DNA from 2 places in the Sporolactobacillus sp. PKPK-6 genome. Region 2 is predicted to be linked to the other one. Evidence: riboswitches for the same ligand, from Rfam matches in the RefSeq annotation. Region 2 holds a riboswitch; the other holds the start of a gene.

Region 1 (11,774 bases), on a different contig from region 2:
ATTTAACTTTGGCGCATCTTTAATAACTGCGAGAACAAAGATTATTCCAGCAAGAATTAAAAATAAAAATGTGAGAAGAAGGATGATAAAAATCCGTTTTACCCAGTGCTTTTTACCGCCGCTTTTCTTTTTATTCTTCGGAGCTTTGTTATTGCTTTTTTGTTTCTCTTGTTCGGCTGCACGCCGTTTTTCCATTCGTGTATGGTATTCAACCATGATTGATCCTACCTTTCCAAAAAAACCTGTCCCATGGTTTACGTTTCATAGTATTCGATTGTTCCCATAGATTATGACCAGCTCAAAAATATACCTTTTTCACGACCCGAAGGTAATCAATTCGAGGAAGATAGTTTTGGGGAATCAGGTGACCATGATCCTGAAATAACAGTTTTGGAATTGACTTTCTGCCGCCGATTAAGGAGGCATCCCAATAGGCTGCCAGAAAATCGGCATCGAGCAGGAATGTCTCTGAACTCTGCGTAAATTTAACGATAATAAAACCGATTCCTCCATGGCGCTTAATTCGTTTCATATGCTCAACTTGATGGGCATGAAAATTCTTTAAAGGAATGTAGTGGGCGTGTGTGGTTTCCTTAGCTTCAAAATCTATGTATTTTCCTCTATATATACCATTGTAGTCAGTGGTCGATGCTCGGCGAAAATAGGCTTCGGTAATCTTCGCAGCGCTTCGTTTTGGATAGTCCACATGAACAATTTGAATCGGCGTTGGTTTTTTGTAAATCACTGCCTGGTCGGTCTCGATATAATAGCGGTTCGTAACATTCAGATCTTCTTCCAAAGTCATGCCGCGATGTCCATAAGCGACTTCGGAATCCGTCTTTTTATCAAATGATCGTTCTTGGCCTCTATAAGGTTGTCCATTCGGATAAAAGACGGTCATGAGCTGGAAACGCTCCCTTCTGGTATTTTCGTAGATTAGCTGGTTTATGACAGTTAAGTTCTTAGAACAGTATACCAAAGTCCGCATGAAAGAGGTTAGTTTTCTCGTTTTTTACGCGAGTCTGCACAACAAAACGCACTATTTCACTAGTTTTGCAGGATTGGTTCTAGTTTTGTCGATCATGCAGGGAATCTGAATGACACAGGGAAATCCTTCTCATGACACTCATTGAGAGAAGGAATCCTTATGGACGAACAGAAGGGAATTTCAATTAAGAAAATGGACTTTACAGTTGATTATTTAACGATGCAGCTCGATCAGATTGAAAACAAGATCATCCGCAAAAATGAAGCGATCATTGGTGGACATCTCGATTTTTGCAGAGAAAAACTCGCAAAATCTGAGAAGAAAATACGCAAAGTCGATCAATTATTAACTAAGGCTGCCAGAGGCACAGGTATCTATTACTCGCTCCAACTGGAAAATGTTCTATTTGGGACATCGACGGAGAAGAAGCCGTCAGCTAAAGAAAGCAGCAAGCCGTGGCAACCGCAAACAAAACGATTGCTGGGTTAATACCTTTCTGCCACAACATGCATCATGAGCAGTGGCGAGAGCATCTCCGTTCAATCATGGTACACTGGTGGTAGAAATGAATTAATGGAGTGAGTGAACTTTGCACGAACGAGCAGAAAAAAAATTAATAGATACAACAAGTCAATTACAGGTATTAAATCAAAATGCCTATCGACAATTTTCAGAACGAACACAAACTGAGCGTTATCAGCCGGATTTTTATGGTGAAGTAAAACCATTTGCAGATATAATGCAGCACGTGCTTGATGCTTGGCGGCCGCTAGCCGATACATGGGTGAGAACTGCCAAGCCAAGGTATGTGTTTCCAATCCAGATTAAGGATACCTATGATAATCTCTCTATTATTTGTGTCACTGCTTTTCAAAAGGACACGAGAAGAAGAAGATTTTATGAAACGATTAAATCAATTGACTATGTGCTCACCAATATATTGGATCAGTTGGATCAGGAACGATCGGAGCATTAACTTGCCATCCGAATAAATGAAACAAGAACGTAGAGAAAATAGGGGATGCCTAAAAATAAAATGGCACGGTACATGACCTTTGTAATCCAATCAAGACATTCTTCAGCAGAAAACTGATCGACTTTCTTAGAAAGTTGTTGCATCCGATCTGAGAATTGTGTTTGCTTTTTTAGGAATGATGCTGTGCTTGTTTTTTCCACTGCCGGTTCCCCCTAATCAATTGCTTTTGATAGACTATATGGCTTGTCCGGTCAAATTATTCCTTGAATCGGAGATCGGCAAAAAATAGTTGAATTAATGGGATGAAAGCCATTGCTCTAATTCAGAAACTGTCATTCCGGAGAATTGTTTAAATCCTTCATCCAGTGCGATGATTTTCCCGGAGACAATCGGATAAACAGCACAGAAACCACCGCTCAAAATGAAACGCTGTGAATTGTGAAAACGTTTGAGAAATAAAACGTAATCTCCGTCTGCAAGCGCTCCTGTATATTGCTCATTGATCGGATCGTGCGGGCCAGGCAGGGGATCAATGCCAGTGGTCAGCAGCAAAGCTGGTGAAGGTGCCTGACCTTTTAATACATCATGGATTTGGAGTGTTTGTTCTGCATTGATAAAGCGTGCACCAGAAGACAATCGACGACCGGTGTCCCATTTTCTCACGTTTTGATCCAGATGCGTGAAAATAATCAGATCTGATTCCTGCTTCATTAATGTGCTACTCGTAAAAGGTTCAGCTTTTATGAGCTGGTTGATATTGGCGGCATGGGTTGCCACTGGGTGAAGAAAAAAGAGCAGCAGAACAATAATCAGAGTTGTTAAATGTTGATGTGTCATCCGAAGCATGTGCAGAACTCCAATACTTTTACTTTTTTCTTAGCTTGACAAGGTAAATCGAATTCTATTCATTTCGGGATAATGCTTTTGACTATCCAAATGAAATCAGCAGCCTTATTTCTTGATGAATACTTAAGGATGTAGTATTGTTAATTTGCAAATTAAATAATTGAATAGTTCGTCCACTAGGGGTGCTTTTGCTGAGAGGGATTCGTCCTGACCCTTGGACCTGATCTGGGTAATACCAGCGTAGGAAAGTGGTTCATGATGAATTTAGATCCGCTTTCACTATCGATGAAAGCGGTTTTTTGCGTTTTCATCGACCTTTTCTTTAGGGAATGGATGAACCAAAAAAATGATTAATGAGGGGGAAACGTACCATGAGTAAGGGAAAAAACACTAATTTAAGGCTTAATTTATCTGACATTCTTGTAACCATTGTTATCGCATTAGTTTTCGGTTTGGTTTTTCGACTGCTGGGACCGGTTTATGACTTGGTAAAACCATTCGGTTTGCACTTAGACGCACTGCTTTACGGTATTTGGTTTATCGCCGCGCCATTTGCAGCGCTGCTCATTCGCAAGCCTGGTGTTGCATTTCTTGCTGAAACAGCAGCAGCACTTGCTGAAATGCTTTTTGCCGGGAGCGGAGGTGTCATCAATCTTTATTATGGTTTACTCCAAGGTGCATTTTCAGAAGCGGTTTTTGCTGCTTGGCGTTATAAGAAATTCTCGCTTGGCATCGCTTCTTTATCCGCATTTGCAGCGCTGATCGCGTCAATCATCTTGGATGCAGGTTATGCCTATCTTCCACTTCTTGCAGGATGGAACTTAATTCTGTACTTGGTATTTCGTGTCATTGGATCCGTACTTTTTTCCGGATTATTTCCATACGCATTGGTGAAAGGTCTGGAAAAAACTGGTGTTACTCAATCGCTTCGGCCGGTGACCAAGGAAGATTACAATGTCCTTAAATGATCGGGAAAGCTGGGGCGTCACAAATCTTCGTCTCGCATTTCCGAAAAAGAAATCGATGCTTTTTAAAGACCTTTCCTTGGATTATCAAAAAGGTGAAAAGATTCTATTGCTTGGTCCTTCCGGTTGCGGAAAATCAACACTCTTGCAGGTGCTTTCTGGTCTTGTTCCTGACAGTGTTGAATTGCCCATGCGTGCTGACCGGCATGCAGTACCGGATAATTGGGGATTTATCTTTCAAGATCCGGATACGCAATTTTGCATGCCTTATGTCGATGAAGAAATTGCATTTGTACTTGAAAATCGAAGCATTTCACGTAACCGGATGTCTCAATTAATCCATCACTATTTGGATATGGTCGATCTTAAATTAGAGAACAGCCATCAATTGATTCGAACGCTTTCGGGCGGTATGAAACAGCGTCTAGCAATTGCCAGTGTGCTGGCACTTGAACCTGATGTACTCTTTCTAGATGAGCCTACTGCTCTGCTCGATCCGAGGGGTACGGTGCAGCTTTGGCAAACGGTTCGGCGTATTGGAAACGACCGCACATTAATTATAGTCGAGCATAAAATCGATCATGTACTTGATTTTATTGATCGTGTTGTCTTGTTCAATCACAAAGGTGAAATTTTTGCGGATGGTCCGAAAGTAACAACTTTGGCACGCTATCGTGAAAAGCTCGATGATTTCGGTATTTGGCATCCAGGCGTTTGGAAGGGATATGAAGAGAAACAACTCGACAAGAGTGACGACACATTTGGAGAGCTTATTCTTGAGTTGAATCATTTTGAGGTTCTGCATCAGAAGCGTGTGAAACTCTTTATTGAAGAGCTCATGATCCATCGAGGCGAATGGATCGCAATCATTGGTGAAAACGGCGCAGGCAAGAGTACCATGATTGAAGGAATAATGGGACTTCTGCATACTAAAGGAAAACTGAGTTGGACATTTCCGCATCCCGAAGATCATGTACAGTTTGTTTTTCAAAATCCTGAGTATCAGTTTGTTACGGATAGTGTCGAGGATGAGCTCGCTTTTAGTCTCCGTATTAAAAAAATGAATGAGGATGAAATCGCGCGAAGAGTGGATCAGTCTCTGGAACGCTATGCACTTAAAGAACAGCGGTTGCAGCATCCGTTTCAACTTTCTATCGGTCAAAAACGAAGGCTCAGTGTCGCCTCCGCGATGATTAATCATCCGGACGTTCTGATTTTGGACGAACCGACGTTTGGTCAAGACGCGCGAAATACATTTGCACTACTGGACCTGTTTCAACAATTGAGGCAGGAGGGGACAACGATCATCATGGTGACCCATGAAATGGAGATTGTCAGCCGTTTTGCGACACGTACGCTCACTATTGACCAAGGAAGGCTGGTTAAAGATACGCTAAATGAAAGCAGCAAGGAGGAGAAACGTTTTGGATACGGTTTTGACGAACACGAACACGTTATTTTTTAAAATCAATCCCAGTCTGAAGTTTATTCTCATTTCTTCGCTGTTCATTGTGTATCTGTTTGTTCAAAATTTAAATACGATGATTTGGGCATCCCTGTTCTTTTTAATTCTCTATTATTTTGTCAGTGGGCTTTCAGGAAAATGGTCGTTTTGGTTTGTACTGATTACATTAATTGTTTCGCTTTTCAGTGCGTCGGCAATGATTTTATTTGGCAAAGGAAGCCACATTATCTATCATCAATCACTTATTCTGATCACACAGGAAAGCTTGGCTCGAGGGGTACTGCTTGGTCTCAGAACGTTCACGTTCAGTTTAATTGGAATGATTTTCGCAACAACAACACTTCTGGTTCCTTTTTTCTACTCACTAATGCAGCAATTGAAAGTCCCTGTACGCTATGCCTACGGATGCTTAGCTGCATTTCGAATGATTCCGATTATGGCAGAAGAATTCATGCATATTCGTCAGGCGATGCGTGTTCGAGGTATGACGCGTCAAAAAGGGGTCAAGGCATTTTGTGAGCGAATGACCCGTTATACGATCACAATGCTTGCTCAATCCATTCGCCGTGCTCAGCGGACTGCTATTGCCATGGAAGCTAAACGATTTTCAATGACAGAGAAGCGAACGTATTTTTATGAAATCGGATGGAGCAGAAATGATGTTTATTTTGTTATCATCCTGTTACTTACCGTTGCTTTGGGATTTGTTTTTTCATCTTATTTTCCGCTTACTCCGTATACGAATGTGCTTGATCAATAGGGAATCAAAGCGCATCATAAAGGTTAGATTGGAGTGAGGTGCTAATGAATAAAACTGCCTTAGTGACCGGTGCGTCGAGTGGAATTGGATACGCCTTGGCCGAACGGTTAGCAGCTGACCATTATGATTTAATTCTTATCGCGCGAAGCAAAGAGAAGCTGGATGCAATGAAAGCAGCCTGGCCCGATCTTTCAGTTAAAGTAATCACGAAAGATTTAAGTAAACAAGGTGCTGCAAAAGAGGTGTACGATGAGGTAAAACGGGCCGGTTTAGTCGTTGATCTGCTCATCAACAATGCTGGTTTTGGTCTCGTCGGTGCTTTTCAATCGTTGCCGATTGAACAACAAAGCAACATGATTCAATTGAATTGCACAGCACTGACTGAACTGACGTCCTATTTTCTGCCTGATCTTCGAAGTAGATCAGGTAAAATCATGAACGTGGCAAGTACTGCTGCTTATCAGCCAGGTCCGTTTATGGCCGTTTACTTTGCGAGTAAGGCCTATGTTCTGTCATTTTCTGAAGCGCTCTCTGAAGAACTGAACGGAAGCGGAGTTACAGTTACTGCGCTTTGCCCGGGTCCGACGCATACACAGTTCGGAGCGGTAGCCCATGCTGAGAACATCAAAATGTTCAGTCGCACGATGAATGTCTCTGATGTCGCATCAGCCGCCTATCGAGCACTGATGAAAGGGAAACGAGTGATCATCACCGGTCGCCTTAATTATGCCGGTGCACTTGCTGCAAAGCTGCTTCCGAGAGCCTGGGGAGCAAAAACCGTACGAATGGTCACCGGATCGAAAAAAACTAAATAAGAAAACCCCCGAAAGGATCAGGAATCTCTGACCTTTCGGGGGTTTTACTATCTGTAGGGTTAATTATTTTGTTTTTCAGCTGCACGACGTACTTCAAGATCACGAAGGGTCGAGCGCATGATTTTACCAGAAACAGTCTTAGGCAATTCGGATACAAATTCGATTGCTCTTGGATATTTGTATGGCGCAGTCAGCTTTTTCACGAACTTTTGCAGCTGTGGAATCAATGTCTGATCTTCAGCGTAACCGTCTTTCAAAACAACAAAGGCTTTAACAATGTTGCCTCGAATCGTATCTGGGCTTGCGACAACCGCACAGTCTTTAACAGATTCGTGTTTTAATAAAGCATCTTCAACCTCGGCAGGTCCAATCGTATATCCGGAGCTGATGATTACATCATCCCGCCTGCCTTGGAACCAGAAGTAATTATCTTTATCACGTGATGCTCGATCCCCAGTCAGAAAATAGTCTCCAATGACTGCTGCTTGATAGCGGTCAGGCTGTTGATAGTAGGTTTTAAAGAGGGCAGGGAAGTCACGGCGAACCGCGATGTTGCCGACAACGCCTGCTGGCACTTGATTACCTTCTTCATCAATAATAGTAATAAATTCTTCGAGAATCGGCTGACCCATAGATCCGATTCGCACTTCTTTGCCTACTAGAGTACCAATAAGTAACGTGCTCTCTGTTTGACCATAGCCGTCTTTCAGCTGAATATCAAAGGTTTCCTTGAAGATATCAATAACTCCTCGATTCAATGCCTCGCCTGCAGAGCATGCTGTATGAAGCTGCGATAGATCATAGTCAGCCAAATGATCCACTTTTGACATTAGACGATACTCGGTAGGCGTGCAGCAAAGCACATTGACTTTATAATCCTGAAGCAGCTTCAGTTGCTTTTCCGGATGGAAGCGGCCGAAATAGACCAAACCAGTGACACCTTTTCCAAGTATCGAAAGAAAAGGTGTCCAAATCCATTTTTGCCATCCTGGGCCTGCAGTTGCCCATACGGTATCGCCATCCTTGATGTTGAGCCAGCGCTTCGGCGCAATTCTTAGATGTGCATAAGCCCACGCATGTGTATGAACAACACCTTTTGGTGTGCCTGATGTCCCAGAGGTATAGGTAAGAAATGCCATATCATCTTTATCCGTATCAACCGTTACATATGAATCAGGTACTTCGTCCATCAGACTGTCCATTGAGAGCCATCCGTCTGTTTCACCGGCAACAGAAATTTTATACTTCAGAGAAGGCATTGTTTCCTGAATATTATCTACTTGCTCTGTGAAGTCTTTATACGTAATGATCGCCTTTGCCTCGCCTTGATTAATCCGGAAGCTAATATCCCCGGAGCGCAACATTTCGGAACCAGGGATGACAGCAATTCCAGCTCTAAGAGCACCTAAATAAATGACATAGGCATCAATAATTCTCGGCACAATAGTCATGACTTTGTCGCCTTTTTTAATCCCTAATTTGTTCAGTGCATTTGCAAAACGTTTGCCTTTTTGAATCAGTTCATGATAGGTGACTGATCGTTTTTCGCCGGTTTCGCTTTCCCAAAGCAGCGCAATTCGGTCGGAATCAAACCGGTCAATCTCACTGATTAAATTATATTTCTGCGGTGCAATAAGATCTGTCAATTCCATATGCGATCACTCAACTCTCTGAATTTTATCTCTTGAGAGAACTCAAGATCAATTTTATACCTTAATATTAATACCAGGTGCTAAATATTACAACTATTTTCATTGATTCTTTTTTATAATTTGAGCAAGTGCTTCGCCGAAAGCTTTTGAACTGCGTGTGATTTCCTGCAAATTATTATCAACACCGCCGATTTCCACAAGAATTGCGTTCTTGGACAGATCCTGATTGTAAACGCCATTTCCGGTTAATTTTGTTTTTCCGACAATGCCCCTGACCAGATCCGGATAATTCTTGTCCAGTTCATTCTTAATTTTTTTCGCCAAATAAAGATTAGCCGAGTAGTTTGGATTTGCTTCGCCGATAATGATACTTATTCGTGCATAGGATGTATCTTTTATTTTCATCGTTGTTAAATTGCGGCCCGAAGAATCACGGTGAATGTCGATCAAGTAGTTAAGGCTCGGTGTTTTCTTCAAGGCTTTCTGAACCATCGCTCTGGAGCTTTGATAAGCCACATTATAACCCCATCCTTGTTTGATCAGATGCACGGAGCCAATGCCATTTTGATTCAAAATCTTTTCTATTTCGTTACCGTCAAGCGCAACACTTTTATCCGGATTCGTTGTCGTTACTTGTCCGTTGTTAATCGGATTATATGATTCCCATGGATGAGTGTGGTAGATCAACACGGTCTTTTTGAGTTTTTCATTTGACTTATTTGTGTTATCTGGCTCGGATTCCTTCGACGAAGGTGTCTTAATATTAATTTCCGGTGGAGGCGGATTATCTTTAGGCAGATTCGTATAATTCAAGCCTTTTCCAGCCACGAAAATACGTGTGTTATAAATAGTGAATCCTGGAAGCTCTGAACCAAAAAGACTGCGATTATCGTCAAAATGAAGTTCGGTCATTGCCTCAAATAAGAGATGATAGACCGTTTTTGGACGATCTTGTTCCTTAATTGCATGATTATAGACTATATTTTCACTTCCAAATGTTTCTGTGAGTAAAACTTGCGCCGGCCAGTCTGCCTTTTGCATCGCGTCTTCTATAAAACTAATCTTGATTTGACTTAAGCCGACAATAACGGCAAGACTGTAAATCAGGATCAGGACAAAAAAATAATGGTAAACGTAGTTAGTAGCGATTGATTGATGCATCATATTGGGCTGATTGAGTTTTTTCAATGGTGTCCCTCCCCATCTTCTATTTCATCCAAGCTGCTCTATTAATCTATGAAAGATGGGGGAAAAGATAGACGTATTTTTTCTTTTTTTATGTAAATAGTGCTTTATAGAGTGTTTGTAAATTGATTTTTACATTAAATTTACAATAAAAGGCTTTTTCCAAAGGGCAATTCCATAAATACTAATATAGTAGAGAGAAAGATGCGAAGGTGGAGGGATTGATTTGAAGAACTTCTTTAAAATAAATAAACTGACATGGTTTCGGTTTCAACTGACCATCGGCATGAAATTTTCAATCGGTTTATGGATTGTATTGATACTCATGCTTAGTTCAGCGGTAGTGTCTGGGTTTCAGCTTTATCAAACCATGCAAAAGGCAGAGGATGCCCAAAGAGCAAGTGAGCGAGCAGCACAAATTACGGAAATTGGTTCACTGTTTCGCGCGAAAGATGCCAGAGTTGTTGATTATGTACTGAACCCGGGTGATGCAGCGGTAAAACTCTATTCTCAGGATCAGATGAAACTTACAAAGGCGGAAAAAAAGCTTGAGCCGTACATGAACACTGATGAACAGAAGCACTGGTTCTCACAAATTATGAGTGCGGATGCGCGTACCTTTAATTTATTTCAAAGTGAATTTGTTCCGGCAGTCCTAATGAACGATCAGCAAAAAACGGCACAGGTTCACAAAGAACAAACCAAGATTCAGAGTCAGATTATCAGTAATGTCAATAAATTGCGTGAATCTGTGCTGACAGAAGAAGAAGTCGCAATGGAAAATATCCGAAAACAAGTGATCGGATCAATGATTTTTCTTGTAATTAGTGTACTTTTTACTATAATTCTTAGTTTAGCAGTTACTTGGTGGATCAGCAGACAAACAAAAGCATCATTTACACGCGTCATTGCATCAACGAATAAAATAGCCTCAGGCGATTTACGAGAGAATCAGGAAGCAAACATACATAACCATAAAGATGAACTTGGTCTAATCGCAGACTCTATTGAAAAGATGAAACACAACTTACTTGATATGATTCAAACAATTAGTGAAGCAGCGCTCAATACAAAAAACAGCGGCAAGACATTGATTATTTCGACGAAATCGGTGTCTGAGGAAAGCAGAGAGATGGCAGACGCAACGAATGAAATTTCGGCAGGATTGGAAAGTCAAGCAACGAATACGAGTAATATTGCTCAATTCACCGAAGAATTCATAAATAAACTCGATCAAGAAGTCGGCACGCTGTCAATGGTTTTGAATAAAGCACTTAATGCCTCTAAGTTGACTGAAGAAGGAACAAAGCTTATTAATCGATCTCAAGAACAAATGAAACAAATTGAGTCAAGTGTCCTTAAGGCAAGGGATGAAATGGTTCATTTTAAAATTCAGCTTAAAGACTTAAATCACTTAGTTGAAATGATTGAACAGATTGCTGGTCAAACCAATCTGCTGGCCCTGAATGCAACGATTGAATCAGCACGGGCAGGTGAATACGGAAAGGGATTTACAGTCATCGCCGATTCAATCCGGAAACTCTCGATCCAGACGACGGAGTCTGCAAAAGGTATGGGCAATATGTTGCAAGGTATTCATAATGGTTCAGAGGCCGTTGAACAGTCACTGGTCATCAGTGGGGAACAGGCACGATCAGGAGTAGAACAGATCACAAGTACCGGAAAAGCTCTGATGTCTATTAATTCGGAGGCACAGAATATAGGGGATAGTATGGATAAGTTAACAATTAGACTCAATGAAGTAAATCAAATTGGCTATCAAATGAAACAATCAATTGATGCGGTTGCCGCTGTTTCACAAGAATCATCCGCACGAGTTGCCAATGTTAATCAATCAATGAACCGGATTGAGAAAACAATGCGTGCTGTAGCAAGCGAGTCCAATAAGTTAGCAGAAACAGCGGACCATTTTGATCAATTGATGAAACGCTTTAAAATTTGAGGCAAGGTTAATGTCCTCAACTAAAAAAAATAGTCAAAAAGAGCGGAACCGAATGGATTCGCTCTTTTTGACTATAAGAATTTTATTTAACAGGTGCTGTTTGAAGATCGTCGATTAATGATCCGACATAGGCAACGGCTTGGCGGATTGTATCAGGAT
Region 2 (11,774 bases):
CGCCTCCAAAAGGGCGTTCATTCCTGATTTTTTCGCATCACCAAGAAATAATTGATGCAGAAGTTGTTCATTTAGAGTAATCTGTACTTGAGCCATCCCTGAGTCTCTCCTTTAGAATTTGGTTTTCGACAACTCTATTCTAACTGAGATGATGGGCTCCGGCTCATTTTCTATGAAAAAAATGAGAGAGAGAAGCGAGGAAGAAGGATCTCGCTGTTTTCCCGGAGGGGGGCCGGCCCCCCTCCGGGAAAACAGAACACCCACTCGTCATTTTTCTCTCATTTAGATCCCCCTTTTTACACAATTATACGGCCTCAACTCTGAAAAACAAGTGGTTAATATTTTTTAACACAAGAACAATTAATCTTTTATTTAATTTTACATTTGAATTGAAATGCATTCATGTCAACAGTTACAACCAACGTTCATGATTAAGCACGCTCTATTTTTCTAAAGAGACTGTTGACAAAAAAATATATCTCTGTATTATTGGGAGCACAAACATTTTTTACGACAACTTAAACGAATGAGTAAAGCAATGAAAAGGAAAAAGCGATCAGATGAGAAGCTTGCAGAGAGCCGGAGTATGGTGGAATCCGGCAGCCTCGCTGATTGCGTACTCGCCTTTGAGCGCCGATTTGAAATGCATCTTAGTAGAATCGGCCAAGTGTGACCGCACTTGTTATCAAAACAGACATTCCGAATCATCGGATTGCCGTTGAGTCGATATTCATGAGAATATCGAAAAGCCGGGTGGTACCGTGAAATGAGTCCATACAAGTCCTTTCACCCCTGCATCTGATCGTTTTTTGCGATTAGTGCGTGGAGTGAAGGGACTTTTTTATTTATTTCGATGCGCCGAGAATTCAGCATTTTCGGATTCTCTGACTATAAAAAAATGCGCAAAACCAAAACAGAAACAATTCAAGGAAAGGAGAACGAAAATGGAAAAGGTTGAAATTTACGACACAACACTCCGTGACGGAGAGCAATCCCCAGGCTGCAGCCTGAATGAACATGAAAAAGTGCAGGTGGCTCAGCAATTGGAACGCCTGAATGTGGATGTCATTGAAGCCGGGTTTCCCGCAGCATCGCCTGATGACTTCAAAGCAGTTCATAACATCTCGAATATCGTTAAAAACAGTACTGTTACCGGTCTTGCCCGATCAAAAAAGGCTGATATTGATGCGGCATGGGAAGCCCTGAAACAGACCGCAAATCCACGCATTCACGTGTTTATAGCAACATCACCGGTACACATGACCTATAAACTGCGCATGAAGCCTGAAGAAGTTATGGAAACGGCAGCCGCATCGGTCAGATATGCACGCCAATACTTTCCACAGGTTGAGTTTTCTTGTGAGGATGCCACCCGCAGTGATTATGCCTTTATGTCACGAGTCGTCCAAGCGGCAATTGAGGCAGGTGCTTCAATTATTAATCTACCGGATACGGTGGGCTACTGCTCTCCTCAGGAATACGCAACAATGTTTCAATATGTTAAAAAGCATGTGCCGAACATCGATGAAGTTCGTCTTTCCTGCCATTGCCATAATGACTTAGGTATGGCCACAGCAAATACGCTTGCCTCTGTTAACGCAGGCGTGCGACAAATTGAATGCACCGTCAATGGTGTCGGTGAACGCGCCGGTAATGTTGCACTTGAAGAAATCGGTGTCGCGCTTCATGTTCGCCAAGACTTTTACAAAGTGAAGACCCAACTGAAACTTGATGAAATTGCAAAAACGAGCAGAATGGTCAGTCAATTAATGAATAGCCCTGTATCAGCCACCAAAGCAGTTGTCGGTGCCAATGCCTTTGCTCATGAAGCTGGGATCCATCAAGACGGCGTATTAAAGAATCCCAAAACCTACGAAATCATTTCACCGTCCCTGATCGGCCTTGATTCCGGAACGCTCGTGCTCGGCAAACATTCCGGACGCCACGCTTTCAGAAACAAGGCGATCGAAATGGGTGTTCATTTAACAGATCAGCAGATTGATCAATCTTTTCGAGAGTTTAAAAACCTCGCAGATCAAAAAAAACAACTCACAGATCATGACTTTCGATCACTTTTTTCCAAATATGAGAAAACGATGGCGCGTTAATACAGCCAACAATTTCAAGATAGAGAGAGTTGATTCAAATGACAAAAACTATTACTGTTCTGCCCGGTGACGGCATTGGTCCGGAAGTTACTGGATCTGCAGTACGCGTCCTTCGTTCCGTCTTGGACAAGAGCAGGAATAAGATCCGATTCGTGGAAAAGAAAATAGGCGGAGCTGCCATTGATGCTTATGGAACACCGCTTCCTCAAGACACTATTGATCAATGCAAGCAGTGTGATGCGATCCTGTTGGGGGCCGTCGGAGGACCAAAATGGAATCAGCAGTCTATGAAGTTGAGACCGGAGCAAGGCCTGCTTGGCATCCGGAAAACAATGGGCTTATTTGCCAATCTTCGTCCGGTAAAGGCCTTTCAGGCATTGATTCATTCCTCACCGATCAAACGTTCATTCGTTGAAAATGTCGATTTAGTCATCGTACGCGAATTAACCGGCGGTCTCTATTTCGGTCGTCCAAGCGAACGTCGAGGGACAAATAAAGAACAAGTTGTTGATACACTCGCCTACAGCCAATTCGAGATTGAGAGGGTTGTCGAAAAGGCTTTTCAATTGGCGATGAAAAGACGTAAAAAGCTAACTTCGATTGATAAAGCAAATGTATTGGAATCCAGCCGAATGTGGCGTGAAGTCGTAAATGAAACGGCAAAATGCTACCCGGAAGTAGAAGTCTATCATCAGCTCGTTGATTCAATGGCGATGCAGCTGATCACCAATCCGGCCCAATTTGATGTACTCGTCACCGAGAATATGTTCGGCGATATATTAAGCGACGAAGCATCCGTGATTACCGGCTCCTTAGGCATGATGCCTTCTGCCAGTCTCAGATCCGATAAAGTCGGTTTGTACGAACCGGCTCATGGATCAGCACCGGATATTGCCGGACAAGGAAAAGCGAATCCACTGGCAACCATTTTGTCGGCAGCCTTACTCCTTCGCTATTCGTTAGACATGGAGCAAGAAGCAGCGCGAATTGAGGAGGCTGTTCGTGATGTTCTGAACCAGGGCTACCGTACGTGTGATCTGCAGACAGGGCAACAGGATGAGAAAGTGTTAAATACAGAGGAAATGACTGATCGAGTGATTAACGAGATAAATAAGGCAACGATTGCTTAATAAACCAACATTTTACGAGGAGGAACAACATATGCAGCCCCGCAATATTATTGAAAAAATATGGGATCAGCATCTGATTCATAAAGAAGCCGGAAAACCGGATTTACTTTATATCGATCTTCATCTTGTTCACGAGGTCACGTCTCCGCAAGCGTTTGAAGGTCTTCGTATGAATCATCGAACCGTTAGACGCCCGGATCGAACATTTGCAACCGTCGATCATAATGTCCCGACATCAGAAAACAGAGAAACAAAAGATTCAGTTTCAAAGATTCAAATTGAAACGCTGCAAAAAAACTGCAAGGAATTTGGGGTTGAACTGGCTGATATATACAGTCCTTATCAAGGCATTGTTCATGTCATCGGTCCGCAACTCGGTCTGACGCAGCCTGGGAAAACCATTGTCTGCGGAGACAGCCATACCTCAACTCATGGCGCATTCGGTGCCATCGCCTTTGGGATCGGCACGAGTGAAGTGGAGCATGTTCTTGCGACTCAGACCTTATGGCAGAAACGTCCGAAAACGATGCAGATCAAGGTCAATGGTAAATTGGGAATCGGTGTAGGTGCCAAAGATTTGATTCTCGCGATTATTGCTAAATACGGTATTTCAGTGGGAACCGGACATATCGTCGAATATACGGGAGAAGCAATTCGGGATCTGTCAATGGAGGAACGTATGACCGTTTGCAATATGTCTATTGAAGCAGGCGCAAAAGCTGGTTTAATCAGTCCCGACCAGACCACGATTGACTATTTACGTGGCAGACGTTTCTCACCAAAAGGAGCCAAGTTTGATAAAGCTGCTCAGAAATGGCTGGCGCTCGCAAGCGATGACGATGCAGCCTACGATCGTACCATTGAAATCAATGCTGCTGAAATCGAGCCTCAAGTCACATGGGGAACCAACCCCTCAATGGGCGCTTCAGTTAATGATACGGTTCCGGATCCGGAAAGCTTTGACACGGAAGACAAAAGGCAGGCGGCAAAAAAAGCGCTCGCTTATATGGATCTCAAGCCGGGAACACCAATACACGCTATTCCAATTGATGTTGTATTTATCGGCTCCTGTACCAATAGCCGGATCAGCGATCTGCGCCAGGCTGCAGAAGTCGCGCGAGGAAAGCATGTCCATGAAGGTGTACGTGCATTGATTGTACCGGGTTCCTATGCAATTAAAAAACAGGCTGAATCTGAAGGTTTAGATCAAATTTTTAAATCCGCCGGTTTTGAATGGCGTCAAGCCGGATGCAGCATGTGCCTGGCAATGAACGATGACATTGTACCGGCAGGAAAGCGCTGTGCATCGACATCGAATCGTAATTTTGAAGGACGTCAGGGTACCGGATCACGCACACATCTTGTAAGTCCGGCTATGGCAGCAGCAGCAGCAATCAGTGGCCATTTTGCTGATATCCGTTCGTTTGCTGTTGCCCAATAAAATAATGAAAAATAGATTTGGAGGAACTAAAAATGGAACCCTTTCAAACGTTTGAAGGACTCGTCTGTCCACTTGATCGTACGAATGTAGATACAGATCAAATTATTCCGAAACAATTTCTGAAACGTGTCGAACGAAAAGGCTTCGGCTCCTGTCTTTTCTATAATTGGCGCTTCGATGAAAATGGAAACAAAAAAACAGATTTTGTTCTCAATCAGCCAAAGTATACTCAATCATCCATTCTTGTTGCTCGTGACAATTTCGGTTGCGGTTCGTCGCGGGAACATGCGCCATGGGCACTTCAAGATTATGGATTCCGAGTGATCATCGCGCCAAGCTTCGCTGACATTTTTTATAATAACTGTCAAAAGAACGGTATTCTTGCCATTCGGCTTGGCGCTGATCTTGTGAACAAACTTATTCAACATGCGACTCAAGAAACATTCAGGCTCACAGTGGACTTGAAGCAACAGAAACTATCAGCACCGGGCTTCGATGAATCCTTTACTGTTGATCCTTATCAAAAAGAACTGTTGCTGAAGGGCTTGGACGAGATCGCAATCACCATGACCTATGAAAATGAGATCACTGCTTACGAAAAAGAACAAGAAGTCGCTCAATAATGAGATAATAATCTTCCACCTCCTAATTAGGAGGTTTTTTTAATTTAAGTCTGCCACTCAACACGGGCTCTCTACATGCATCAACTCATGCTCATTCTTGAATTCGTGGATAGAGTCCTTGGTTTCTCCTAGCGTCACACAGTAATAATAAAAGCAGAACATTCTTCTAAAACGAATGCTCTGCTCAAATTGACACTTCAATTAGAATCAAAACACATTCAATTCCGATAAAAAGCGGTCCACTGCTTTAGCAGGATCGGCACTTTTTGAGATGGCTGATATCACGGCGACTCCTGCTGCACCTGCTGAAAGAATGGTGGGCACATCATCTGGTGTTACACCCCCGATTGCAACCATAGGCAACGGGTAGCCTCCTTTTGTGAGCTCTTTGAACAGTTCACTGCCTACAGGCGACTCCGCGTCGGCTTTTGATTGTGTCGGCTTATAAGGACCGATACCAATATAATCAGCACCGTCGGCGCGTGCACGCTCAGCCTCCTCAAAAGAATGGGCAGAAACACCCAGCCACATATCTGCTCCAATTCTGTCCCGGACTGATTGTGCACCCTCGTCCTTTTGCCCAACATGCACGCCATCGGCTTCAAGCTCCAAGGCCAGTTCCACGTCGTCATCAATAAAAAAAGGAACATGATAATGATCACAGAGCTGACGCGCATCATGAGCAAACGCTATCCGTTTCATTCCTTTCAATGAATGAGGTCCTTTTTCTCGCCATTGATAGCAGCTGATTCCGGATTTCAGTGCTATTTCCAGCGTCGTCAATGGATCATAAAGACCCACATCCTGCGATCCCATGACAAAATATAGCTTTAGTGCTTGATTTAAATGTGAATCATCACTCATTTTTGCCACCGTCCTCCCGTAATGACCAATGCGCAACCGGCCCATGACCATGGCCGATTTCGGGTGCTTGAGCAATTGCACGTGTCAGAAGCTGTTTTGCAGTGCGGATGCTTGCCTCTAAACTATTGCCTTTAGCCAATTCTGCCGTAATTAAAGAGGATAGCGTGCAACCGGTGCCATGGGTATGCGGTGTATGAATGCGCTTTGCTTCAAGCCAAATCGTCTGATCCTTTGTTACAAGACAATCACGTGCCGTATCCGGATTTGCCTCGTCATGGCCGCCTTTCAGCAGCACCGCTTTTGCTCCGCGTTTGATGATTTGTTTTGCTGCATGTTCACGGTCTAAATTCGAATGAATCGTCAGCTCGGACAAGACTTCAGCTTCCGGAGTATTCGGTGTAATTAAATCTGCAAGCGGCAGCAATTTTTGGCTGAGTGTTTCAATGGCTTCAGGAGCGACAAGATAGGCTCCGCCCTTTGCGACCATGACTGGATCAACAACAAGAGGATGCCAGCCATAACGGCAAATCCCCTCTGCAACAATCTCAATCCGTTCTGCATCGACAAGCATGCCTGTTTTAACAGCAGATATGCTAAAATCATCGGCTAATGATTCCATTTGCTGAGCAATTGCTTCAACAGGCAAGGGGTAGACCCCCTGAACACCCTTAGTATTTTGCGCCGTGACCGCCACCACCACCGACATGCCAAACACGTTCCGTTCTTCAAATGTTTTTAAGTCAGCCTGAATGCCTGCTCCTCCACCACTGTCTGTTCCGGCAATTGTTACTACCTGCGGTCTCATGAATGCATCACTTCTTCAAAAGCGGCATAGTGAAGAATTTTATCTTCGTTTAACAAATACAGTTCATCCATTAATTGCTGACGGAACGAGCCGGGGCCGACACATTTTTCACCGGCGAGTTGACCCGCAATTGCGTAGTTAATTGAGGCGGCAACCGATGCCTCTAGATAATCTGACGAAACGGCAGCATAGGCAGCTTGAATAACACCATTTAAACAGCCTGAACCGGTCATATAGGGAAACAGCGGATGACCGTTTTGTATACAATACGTCTGTTGCCCATCTGTGATTGTATCTACAGCTCCAGATACCGCTACAACGGTGGACCATTTGCTTGCAACGCGTTCTGCTATCGCCAATAGATCACCATCCCCTTCACCGGCATCGACCCCTTTTGCTCCCCACTTTTCACCGGCAAGTGCGGCGATTTCTCCAGCATTACCGCGGATAATTGCAATGTCCAGCTCAGTTAGCAGCTTTTGTACCGTTTGAAGTCTAAAATCAGTTGCACCGGCTCCAACCGGATCAAGAACGACAGGAACACCCGCCTGATTTGCGGCATGTCCGGAAAGAAGCATACTCTTAATGGAGTACGGAGTGAGGTTCCCTATATTCAGTTCGAGAGCTCCGCTGATTGATGCAATCGATTCTACTTCTTCATGGGCTTCGGCCATGATCGGCGATGCACCAACGGCAAGGGCACCGTTTGCTGAATCATTAATAGCCACACGGTTGGTAATAACATGTAATAAAGGTTTTTGTTCTCTTACTTTCTGCATCAAATCAATGAATCGCTGAATTGAGATCATTGGCACGTTCCTCCCCTTCTTGTTTCAACCAATCATTTAACGATGCACCCATTTCCCAGAATTTAAGTTCATAGTAGCTGCTTTGCATGAAAATATGAATCATATCATGACGTTCGGACTCCGTTGCATTCTTACTTACCTCATCCCATAGTTCCCGCTCAATGCCTACATTTTTTTCTATGTCCTCACTGCTATATTCAGCAATCCATTCTTGAAAAATCTTTGCCTGTGGTCGTGCATCTTTTAATTGCAGTCCGATTTCATAGTAGAGCCAAGGGCAAGGCATCAATGCGGCAAGCGTATACCCTAACTTTCCTTTGCTTACCACATGATAGAGATGGCTGATATAGGCGTAAGCATCTGGAGCAGGCTGAAACGCCCTCCATTCCTGGTCACTGATTCCAAGTTTCTGAAATACACTTTGATGAAGCTGCAGTTCTCCTTCAGCCAAACCCAGTCCGATTTTAAGCAGCTTTGCAACACTTTGTGCATCATCCGTCTGTGCTGCTGCCCTACCGTGAAGCTTGGCAAACTCGCGCACATAGTACGCATCTTGTTTGATGTAAAAGCGAAATTGATCAGAAGCTAACGTTCCATTCTTAATCCCCTGCACAAACGGATGATTGAAACTCCTATTCCATAAATCATCGCTAAACTTTCTTGCAGCATTTGAGATACCCTCCATACCATCACACTCCTTAATAAAGACAAAATTAAAACCGCTTTCGTAATGAAAGCGGTTGATCACCCTGAGTGAAAAGCTGGATTTCGATCAGCCACTTCCCTACGCCGGCATCACCCGGATCAGGTTCAAAGGGTCTTGACGAAGTCAATCTCAGCTTAACGCTCCCCTAGTGGATCACTTATTTAATTGATTTTATCATAGCATAAGCGCTTACATCATTCAAAGAATAACGTCCGAAAATTAAACACGGGTGCTTACTCTTGATCAAATGATTCACGCAACGCTCTCGCTTTTTTCGGTGTGATGTCCTTTCCTTTTGGATCAACCACCTTAATTTGAGAAAGTTGCTTTTTAAACCGTTGACGAAAATTTTTCAAATACTGTTGCCGAAGCTCCGTCTGTCGTTTTTTTTCTTGTATGGTTAACGGCCTCTCTCTTGAGAGACGCGCCAGTTGATTAATTTCGTCGATCAATGCACTCATTTTTCCGTGAGCCACTCCTTTTTAAATCTCTTGTAGCATTATCGCATACCTGTCGACACGATTTCAAACCATTTATTATTAAATCTTAGACACTACTTTTTAATGATTTTGATCATCTGCACTTTTCTATCTATTTTTACCTGTTTGTTTCGAATTCAGTTACATTAACCTCGCAAACCAGGCGACATAGTATGCGGCCGGAATAAAGATTGCCTGAGCTGCCAAGGTTCCAATCAATTTTGAACTGATCATCGTCAATGAATAGCTTTTTAAATAGATGTATCTGCTCTCTTTCTTAGCAACGCGATCAGCCAGTACAGAAGCTTTAGGATCAATAAACAAGGTGAGCAAAATGGTTGCAATGCCGTTAATTATTCCTGAAGACAGAACTGCTGCCTGCCCGTAATCTTTAGGAACGAGTAATGACGCATATAAAGAGGCAAGAATACCTACCGAATAGACAGCTGTGATCACAACATTAATGACAAAAAGTCGTTTCGGGATTGTTTGATAAGTGATCCCTTTTAAATCTTTAAAATGAGGCAGACGTACATAACTAATGAGTCTCTTCATGCCTTTGACATTGCTCCACTTCGCAAACAATGAGACGATCGATCCTCTTTCATTTGCCAACTGAATAATTGCTCGGGAAAAGACACCGATAAATGTCGGAAACAGAACAATCCCTAATATGACACCAATAGAGACAACAATGAGGAGAATACGATATTGTTCCTCGATAAACATCAGCTTTGTTGCAGCCGGCGCATCAGCAATTAGCTTTGCCGTGAGCGGTTGTTGAAACATAGTTGAAAACCGGGAAATCAGAACGATCGTGCTGAAGAGTGAAATGGCAGTCGCCATCAGTTTAACTCGTACGCCAGAAATTCGTATCGAGTAAGCAAGCGTTTCGATCATTGTAACCACAAGTAAAAGCAGTGCGATAATCATCAGTCTGCCGGTGATAAGAGACATACAGGTCGCTCCTTAAGAAACACAAAATTATGCATTAATCATGTCACTGGTTCAACCATTTGACAACTTGTTTATTGATTTTTTTTTGTAATGCTTGGGCGGCCGCCTGTCGGTTGTTGACATTCAGCACTTGATCCGCGTACTCTTTTGGAAACATTTCCTTAATTGAGTCTGTATATTTGCTGCCGTCTTCAGCCTCTTTATAACCAACAGCTTTATAACCGCCCTCTACTTTTTTTAATTTGAGTCGTACAGGAACTGAGCCGCCGCTTACACTTTCAGTCTTTGTATCTCGATTGAATCCCTCATAAAGATAGTAGAGGTAAACGTCGATGATTCCGCTATCTTTTTTTCTCGCTCCGTATAGTTTATGTGCTTCAAATTGCTGCTCGGTTTTTTCAAAAAGCGTTTTGTTATGAGCTAGGATGTAATCTGATATAACTTGATCCATCGGTTTTGTTACCTTCACAGGTTTGCCTTGATCGGAACAGCCGGTAATTAATAAACTGCTGACGAGAAAAAAAATGAACCAATTGATTTTCTTTTTCACGTTTTCTCCTCCTTTTGGAAAATAATAACATAAAAACATTGCATATGTTGCAAAAAAATTGATCCGCCCTTTTACTGGCGGATCAAAATGTTTATCTCTCAATCATGAAAATGATCGTTCTCAACATCTTTAATAAAGGTGGCGAGATGATCGAAATAAACCGGGGCGTTATCAATCATATGATGGTGTCCGCCTTCTGGTGTAGTCGCAAGTCGTGCATGCGGAATCGTTTTCGCCATGCGCCTTGCAGCTGCCAGCGGCATTGTTTCATGTTCGCCAAACGTAATTAGCGTTGGCACGGTAATGTTCTTCAATTGATCACGTACATCCCATTCCTTTAGCTTCCCGGTAACAACAAATTCATTGTCTCCCTGAAACGCGTTATAGACAGGAACCGCCATCGTTGGGGACAGATGCGAAATGGCCTTCGGCTGCTTGCGATCAACGTAGCCGTCGTTTAAAATATCCACATAACCTTGGTAACGATCATTATCATAGTCATTAGTTGCTTCACACTGTTTCATAAAAGCAACCGCGTCGGCAGGCAGCGTGTCCTCGCGGATTTTGTTGATATTGGCAACATATTCATCGATATTATCCGTCATGGAGGAAATGATGGCTCCTTTTAAGTGCTTACCGTATTTCAACGCGTACATTTGGACAAGCGCGCCACCCCAGCTCTGACCAATCAAATAGAAATGATCCAATCCCAATTTTTGCCGTACCTCTTCGACTTCATCAAGAAAATAGTCATAGGTTAAATACTTCTCAGCAATCTTAGGATTCGAGTAATCCGGTTGATCCGAATACAAGGAGCCAAGCTGATCGTACATATGAACCTGAATGCTCAACCCTTGCTCTGCAAGCTTCTCTGCAAAATTTTCATAGTACTCATGATTGCCGCCTGGTCCTCCATGCAAACAGAGTAAATGAATATCGCCGCTTCCTTGGGTATTGGTCCATAAATGGTAACCATTGTCGAGCGTTATAATTGTTGTTCCTTTTTTCATCAAATCACCTGATTTTTCCATTAATGATTTTATAATAGCATAATAGCACGAATAGACTTGATAAGCTAAAATTCCTTATTTTTCATTTCGACACGTTCTCTGGCAAACAATAATCAATTTTATTATTTTCAAGATTTGAATCCATTGTTTTTAACTTATCCATTTAGGGAATTAATTAAAGGAAAGAAGGGATAAACATGAAAAAGCTGACGTTTATTGCTGCATTCCTGCTCACAGTTTCATTGATAGCCGGTTGTACGCAAGACACTGGAGACGGAAGTGCATCAGTGCA

What was found. A riboswitch is a leader RNA that binds a small molecule or an ion and turns the genes downstream of it on or off. The one in region 2 is predicted to bind thiamine pyrophosphate.
Region 1: it holds a riboswitch for thiamine pyrophosphate, as region 2 does, so the genes downstream of both, AC1MBV_RS01000 (ECF transporter S component) here and tenA (thiaminase II) in region 2, are expected to answer to the same signal.

The regions. Positions count from the first base shown of each region.
Region 1 covers NZ_JBWXPA010000001.1:186,539-198,312, forward strand. The annotation lists gene AC1MBV_RS00970 (transglycosylase domain-containing protein) at 1-216, opposite strand, end outside; gene recU (Holliday junction resolvase RecU) at 299-901, opposite strand; gene AC1MBV_RS00980 (hypothetical protein) at 1,148-1,477, shown strand; gene AC1MBV_RS00985 (YppE family protein) at 1,578-1,964, shown strand; gene AC1MBV_RS00990 (hypothetical protein) at 1,961-2,164, opposite strand; gene AC1MBV_RS00995 (hypothetical protein) at 2,259-2,801, opposite strand; TPP riboswitch at 2,979-3,074, shown strand; gene AC1MBV_RS01000 (ECF transporter S component) at 3,182-3,778, shown strand; gene AC1MBV_RS01005 (ABC transporter ATP-binding protein) at 3,765-5,240, shown strand; gene AC1MBV_RS01010 (energy-coupling factor transporter transmembrane component T family protein) at 5,200-6,000, shown strand; gene AC1MBV_RS01015 (SDR family NAD(P)-dependent oxidoreductase) at 6,045-6,815, shown strand; gene mbcS (acyl-CoA synthetase MbcS) at 6,875-8,467, opposite strand; gene spoIIP (stage II sporulation protein P) at 8,567-9,655, opposite strand; gene AC1MBV_RS01030 (methyl-accepting chemotaxis protein) at 9,879-11,615, shown strand; gene pepF (oligoendopeptidase F) at 11,698-11,774, opposite strand, start outside.
Region 2 covers NZ_JBWXPA010000002.1:108,942-120,715, forward strand. The annotation lists gene AC1MBV_RS11375 (IS256 family transposase) at 1-96, opposite strand, end outside; gene AC1MBV_RS11380 (hypothetical protein) at 539-673, shown strand; gene AC1MBV_RS11385 (2-isopropylmalate synthase) at 945-2,108, shown strand; gene leuB (3-isopropylmalate dehydrogenase) at 2,147-3,238, shown strand; gene leuC (3-isopropylmalate dehydratase large subunit) at 3,270-4,679, shown strand; gene leuD (3-isopropylmalate dehydratase small subunit) at 4,712-5,302, shown strand; gene thiE (thiamine phosphate synthase) at 5,510-6,166, opposite strand; gene thiD (bifunctional hydroxymethylpyrimidine kinase/phosphomethylpyrimidine kinase) at 6,159-6,971, opposite strand; gene thiM (hydroxyethylthiazole kinase) at 6,968-7,780, opposite strand; gene tenA (thiaminase II) at 7,755-8,465, opposite strand; TPP riboswitch at 8,545-8,643, opposite strand; gene AC1MBV_RS11425 (DUF896 domain-containing protein) at 8,720-8,947, opposite strand; gene AC1MBV_RS11430 (lipid II flippase Amj family protein) at 9,107-9,922, opposite strand; gene AC1MBV_RS11435 (hypothetical protein) at 9,966-10,472, opposite strand; gene AC1MBV_RS11440 (proline-specific peptidase family protein) at 10,571-11,482, opposite strand; gene AC1MBV_RS11445 (hypothetical protein) at 11,680-11,774, shown strand, end outside.